Longimicrobium terrae: one gene and its partner. The protein of the gene in region 1 interacts with the protein of each later gene in a pairwise test. Links are inferred from orthologs where the notes say so. Each region holds a gene or a part of one and is shown in the gene's direction. Other genes may lie near its edges.

Region 1 (3,066 bases):
CGCGCGCTGGGAAGACTGATGACCCGCAAGCCGATGAACGCCACGCCCGAGGAAATCGCCGCCAACCCCCGCGCCCGCAGCGCCCACCTTCGCGGATGGAGCGCGGCGTGACCGCGGACGCACTCCCGTCTCCGCGCCGTCCGGCGCGCGGCCGCTCCGGCGGAGCCGCGCCCTGGGAGGCGCCGCGCGCCGTGGACCCCGCGCGCCGCTCCCGCCGCCGCGCCGCGCTGGGCCGTCTTCTGCTCGTCCTGGCCGTCGCGGGGTCGCTGGCGTCCGTGGTGTGGCGGCAGACGGAAGGCGTGGCCCGGCAGCGGGAGCTTTCGCGCGTGCAGAACGAAACGTCCATCGCCGAGGCCGAGCGGGTGGAGTGGGCTAACCGCATCCAGGCGCTGCAGACGCGCGCCCGCATCACCGGTGCCGCCAGCCGGATGGGGCTGCACGTGGCCCGGGATGAAGAGGTGATCCTGCTTCCCGTGGCCGCTTCCGCCATGGAGCAGGCGCCATGAGCCGCACCATGCCGTGGGATACGGAAGAGCGGCTGCGCGGCCGGCGGCGGCTTCTGATCGGATCGATCGGGATTGCGGCGCTGCTGGTCATTGGCCGCGCGGTGCAGTTGCAGGGGTTCGAGGGGGACAAGTGGCGGGCGGAAGCGGCGGAGCAGCAGCAGGCCCGGGTGGCGCTGCCGGCCCGCCGCGGCGCCATTCTGGACCGCGACGGCGTTCCGCTCGCGCTCACGCGCGAGACGTTTCGCCTGTCGCTGGCGCCGAATGAACTGGTGGAGCGCGATGAAGCGGTCCGCTCGCTGATCCGCGTCCTCAAGCTCCCGCGCGCCAACGCGCGCCGCGCGACGGATCCGCGGCGGCGGTGGGTGGTGCTGCCCGGCAGCTTTACGGCGGACCAGCGGCGCACGCTGGGCGATCCGCGCGGCTTTCACTGGGAGCGCAAGCTGCAGCGCTTCTACCCGCAGGGCACCGTGGGCAAGGAGGTTCTCGGGGGGATCAGCGGCGACGGACGCGCGCTGGGCGGAATGGAGCAGGCGCTGGATTCGATGCTCAGCGGGCGCGATGGATTCTCGATCCTCCGGCGGGATGGACGCGGGCGGAAGGAAGCGTCCGTCGCGCTCCCCGTGGCTCCGGCGATGGATGGCGGCGACGTCTACCTGACCATCGACTTCGACCTGCAGGAGATCGCGGACGCGGCGCTCAGCGAGGCCATCGACAGCACCGGCGCCAAGGGCGGCGACCTGCTGCTGCTGGATCCGCGCACGGGAGAAATCCTGGCCGCCGTCAGCAAACGGCAGGGCGGGGCGCTGGGCGTGTCGGCCTTCATCGAGCCGTACGAGGCGGGATCGACGCTCAAGCCGTTCTTCGTCAGCACGCTGCTGGCGACGGGGCGCGCCAATCTGGGCGAGCAGGTGAACGGCGAAAACGGCTCGTGGACGGACCCCATGGGGCGCGTGCACACCGACGTGCATCCCTATGGCTGGCTTACGCTTCGCGACGCGCTGCGCGTGTCCAGCAACATCGGCCTGGTGAAGTTCGCGCCGCGGCTGACCCCCGCGCAGCAGTTCGGCGTGCTGCGCGACTTCGGGTTCGGCACGCCGACGGGGATCGAGTATCCCACCGAGTCGTCGGGGCGGCTGCCCCGCCCGGACCGCTGGTCAAAGATGACGCCCGCCTCGCTGGCGACGGGATATGAACTGTCCGTCACTCCTTTGCAGCTGGCGCTGGCCTACAGCGCGCTGGCCAACGGCGGCACGCTGATGGAGCCGCGCCTCGTCCGCGAGGTGCGCGGGCGCAATGGGCAGACGCTGGAGCGCCACGATCCGCGCGAGGTGCGCCGCGTGATTCCCGCCAGCGTCGCGCACCAGATCCGCGACGTCCTGGTTTCCGTGGTGGAAGACGGAACGGCGACCCGCGCGTCGCTTTCCACGTTCGAGGTGGCGGGAAAGACGGGGACCGCGCGGCGGACGGGCGCCAGCGGCCGCTACATCGCGGGCGAATACAACGCCACGTTCGTGGGATTCTTTCCCGCGCGTGACCCGCAGCTCACCATCCTCGTCCGGCTGGACCGGCCCAGCGGCGACTACTACGGCGGCCTGACCGCCGCGCCCGTCACGCGCGAAACGCTGCAGGCGATCCTTGCCGCGCGCTCGCCGGGGCTGGACCGCCGCAGCCTGCTGGCCACCCGGCTTCCGTCGCAGACGCCGCTGGCCGCGGCCGGGCCCGTGCGCGAGGATGCGCCTCCCGCGGGTTCCGAGGGCGTGTACGTCTTTGTGCAGACGGACGGGGTGGCGCGCCGGGAACCGCCGCCGGGCGGCGCGGTGCCCATGCCGGAACTGGCCGGCCTTCCCCTTCGCGACGCGGCGCGGCGCCTGCACGCGCTGGGCATGCACGTCCGCGTGCGGGGCACCGGCTCCGTCGCGGGCACGCAGCCGGCCGCCGGGCAGACCGCCACCCGCGGCGACACCGTCGTCATCAACGGAGGAGGCCGATGAGCCGCCAGTCCACGCTGGGCGCCATCGAAGCACGGCTGGAACGCGAGGGACTGCTCGCGGGTCGTCTGTCCGCGGAGGACGCGGCGCGCGTGGTGGAGGACGTGACCTCCGATTCGCGCGAGGCGGGGCGGGGCACGCTCTTCTGCGCGGTCGTCGGCACGGCGAGCGACAGCCATCGCTTTCTGCCGTCCGTGGCGGATTCCGGCGCGGCGGGAGCGACGGTGGAGCGCATCGATCCAGCGGCCGGAATGCCCCAGATCGTCGTGAACGACGGGCGGCGGGCGACGGCGTTCGCTGCGGCGGAGTTCTTTGGCGATCCGTGGCGGGAGATGACGCTCGTCGGGGTGACGGGGACCAACGGCAAGACGACCAGCGCCGCCATGCTGCGCCACCTGCTCGCGGCGGACGGGCCCAGCGGCTACGTCGGCACGCTGGGCGCGATCGGCGCGGACGGCGAGGTGATTCCGGGGACGGAGGGACTGACGACGCCCGGCCCGGTGGACGCCGCGCGGTGGATGCGCCGGTTCGCGGACGATGGCGTGATGCGTGTGGCGATGGAGGTCTCCTCC
Region 2 (3,193 bases), on another replicon or contig:
CGCCGGACCTGCTGGCGGGCGTGTGGGTGGGCTTCGACAACCCGCACACCATCATGAGCGGGGCCACGGGCGGCACCATGGCGGTGCCGGTATGGGCGCGGGTTATGCGTACGGCGTACGCAAACCGGAAGCCTCCGGCGGCCTGGCCGCGCCCCTCCGACGTGGTGGAGCGGCGCTTTTCCGGCCGCATGGTGCTGAGCTCGGAGTGCGGCGGCGGCACGGAGGACCTGTTCTCCGCGCGCCACCTTCCCGAGGTGGGGTGCCCCGTGCGCGAGGCGGCGCCCATGATCTTCGTGGACCCCACCCCCGAGCTTCCGGGACGGCCCGTGTTCCCCGGCCAGCCGCGCGTGCCCCGGCCGGAAGACTATGTCACTCCGGGCGCGGAGGGCGGACGAAAGCCCTGACGCCCCATGCCCCATCTCCAGAATCGACATGCGACGCAAGCTGCTTACGGCCTTTGGAATCCTTGTCGCGCTGGGGGTGGGCGCCTTCGTCTGGCTCTGGTTTGCGCCGTGCGGCATGGGCGGCTGCGCCCCCGTCAGCGACCTGGTGAAGTACCAGGCGGAGGGCACCGAGCTCTTTGACGTGAACGAAAAGCCCATGGGAACGCTGGCCGGCGCCGCACGCCACGTGGTGCCGCTGGACTCCATGCCCGACTATCTGCCCAAGGCGGTCCTCGCGGTTGAGGACCGCCGTTTTTACAGCCACGGCGGGGTGGACTGGAAGCGCTTCATGGGCGCGCTGTTCCGCAACGTCAAGGCGGGCGGGGTGGAGGAGGGCGGCAGCACCATCACCATGCAGCTCGCCCGCAACCTGTTCCCCGACAAGCTCAACTACCGGGAACGGTCGTTCCGGCGAAAGATCCTGGAGGTGCGGGTGGCGCGGCAGATCGAGCGCGCCTTCGGCAAGGACAAGATCATGGAGCTGTACCTGAACCACATCTACCTGGGCGAGGGCGCGTACGGGGTGGACGCCGCCGCGCAGACGTACTTCGGCAAGCCGGCGCACGACCTGACCATCGCCGAGGCCGCGCTCATCGGCGGGCTGCCGCAGTCGCCGTCGCGCATCAACCCGCGCGAAAACCGCGAGGCCGCCCGCACCCGCCGCGACCTGGTGCTGCGCGAAATGGCCAAGTCGGGGTACATCACGCCGGAACAGGCGCAGGAGGCGCGCGACACCCCGGTGCGGGTGGCGCGGCGCAAGAAGCCCACGGGGCAGCAGGGGAGCTACTTTCAGGAGCGCGTGCGGCGCGAGTTGGAAGAGCTGGTGGGCCCGGAGTTGCGCGGCTCCGGCCTGCGGGTGTACACCACGCTGGACCCGGTTGCGCAGAAGGCCTCGGAAGAGGAAGTGGCGCGCCAGGCGGACGCGATCGAGGATGGAAAGTTCGGCGCGTACCGCCATCCCGGGTACCCCGCGGCCAAGGGGGAGCAGGAGGACGGGGTGACCACGTACCTGCAGGGCTTCGCCGTGGTGATGGAGGCGCAGACCGGGGCGGTGCGCGCGCTGGTGGGCGGCCGCGACTACGGTGACAGCCAGTTCGACCGCGTGTACCAGGGGCTGCGCCAGCCTGGCTCGGCCTTCAAGCCGTTCGTCTATCTGACGGGGCTGGAGCAGAGCGTGCAGCCCACGACGCGCTTCAACGACGCGCCGGTCACCATCCAGATCGCGGGCGGGCGGCCGTGGCAGCCCAAGAACTACACCGGCCGCTATGACGGGCCCATCACCGTGCGCGACGCGCTCACCCGCTCCAAGAACACGGTGACGGTCCAGCTGGCGCAGCAGGTGGGGATGGGCGCGGTGATCCAGACGGCGCGGGAGATGGGGATCAAGACGCCCATCGGCAACAACCCGTCGACGGCGCTGGGCTCGGCGGAGGTGCGGCCGATCGAACTGGTGAGCGCCTACGCGGGGTTCGCCAACGGCGGCTCGGTGCCCACGCCGTACGTGATCGAGCGGGTGGAGGACAGCGCGGGCGAGGTGCTGTACCGCGCGGAGCCCAGGACGGCGCAGGTCATTGACCCCGCCACCGCCTTCGTGCTCACCAGCATGCTGCGCGACGTGGTGGACCGGGGCACGGGAACGCCGGTGCGCGCCGCGGGCTTCCGCGGACCGGCGGCGGGCAAGACGGGAACGACCAACGGCGCCACGGACATCTGGTTCGTGGGGTACACGCCGGACCTGGTGGGCGCCGTGTGGTTCGGCATGGACAAGCCGCAGACCATCGTCGCGGGCGCGTCCGGCGGCACCATCGCGGCGCCGGTGTGGGGGCGCATCATGAACCGCGTGTACCAGACCCGCCGCGTTCCCGCGGCCTGGGCGCCGCCGCGCGGGGTGGCGACGGAAACGGTGGACCGGGTGACGGGGATTCCCGTGCAGGCCGGCTGCCCCGCCAAGGGCGCCACCTACACGGAGTACTTCGTGGGATCGCCCCCCGCGCCGGGAATGTGCGATTCCGGGCAGTACGCGGGGATGCCGATGGACACGGCGTGGATGGACGAAGAGATGGGCGCCTACACGGTGGAGCCGTACTCGGACTATTCGACGACGGGCTACAACCCCGACACGGTGGGACTGGGCGACCTGCGCGAGCGCGGTATCAACTTCCCGGAGCTGGAGGAGCGTCGCCGCCGCGGCGATTCGCTGACCTCGCCGCTGCCGGGGAGCGTGGAGCTGCCGGCGCCCGCACCGCGCCCCACGACCACGTATCCCGCGTACCCGCTGCCCGCCACGCCCGCGCCGCCGCGCCCGCGTGAGACGCCCCCGCCCGCGCCGCGTCCGGAGACGCCGCTTCCGCCGGAGCCGCGGCCGACGCCGACGGAGGAGCCGCGCCGCGAGCCGCGGGTGATCGGGACGCCGGTGGAGCCCACGCCGCCGGCCGCGCCGGACAGCACGGGCGCGGGACGGCGCTGACCGGGCCCAAGCCGGGTCTCCGTACGGGGATAGCGGGCGGCGGGGTGAAACTCCCGGCGGCCTGCGGGGTTGTACACGAGCGCCGCGGCCCGGGGAAGGGTTCGCGGCGCTCGCCGCCGGAACGGGTCCGGCTGAACAGCAACGGAGTGGATGTGGTGGGTTCCGTACGGGCGGCCGCACTGGCCGTCTGCCTTGTCGCGCTTCCCGCGTATGCCCAGGTGCGGCCGATGTCCACCGCGGTGCCCGCTCCTTCGGCGCCGGGTGCCACGGCCGGCGCCGCGGC

Evidence for each region. Proteins that work in one complex are often made in the same cells at the same time.
Region 2: the proteins of HNQ61_RS21820 (region 1) and HNQ61_RS25785 interact in binary tests that used the Escherichia coli proteins (3 or more experiments, as listed by UniProt). The link is inferred for Longimicrobium terrae from one-to-one orthologs.

Annotation. Positions count from the first base shown.
Region 1 is NZ_JACHIA010000018.1:74,583-77,648, reverse strand. What follows is about bases 1-2,999. They hold HNQ61_RS21820 (penicillin-binding transpeptidase domain-containing protein), read left to right. Parts: upstream 1-502; coding sequence 503-2,497; downstream 2,498-2,999. Other genes in these bases: HNQ61_RS21815 (UDP-N-acetylmuramoyl-L-alanyl-D-glutamate--2,6-diaminopimelate ligase), read left to right, coding at 2,494-2,999; HNQ61_RS21825 (hypothetical protein), read left to right, coding at 108-506; rsmH (16S rRNA (cytosine(1402)-N(4))-methyltransferase RsmH), read left to right, coding at 1-111. In the rest of the region: more of HNQ61_RS21815, read left to right, coding at 3,000-3,066. UniProt on the Escherichia coli protein: Essential cell division protein that catalyzes cross-linking of the peptidoglycan cell wall at the division septum. Required for localization of FtsN.
Region 2 is NZ_JACHIA010000026.1:74,782-77,974, forward strand. What follows is about bases 46-3,171. They hold HNQ61_RS25785 (penicillin-binding protein 1A), read left to right. Parts: upstream 46-432; coding sequence 433-2,910; downstream 2,911-3,171. Other genes in these bases: HNQ61_RS25780 (PBP1A family penicillin-binding protein), read left to right, coding at 46-404; HNQ61_RS25790 (hypothetical protein), read left to right, coding at 3,066-3,171. Also shown: more of HNQ61_RS25780, read left to right, coding at 1-45; more of HNQ61_RS25790, read left to right, coding at 3,172-3,193. UniProt on the Escherichia coli protein: Cell wall formation. Synthesis of cross-linked peptidoglycan from the lipid intermediates.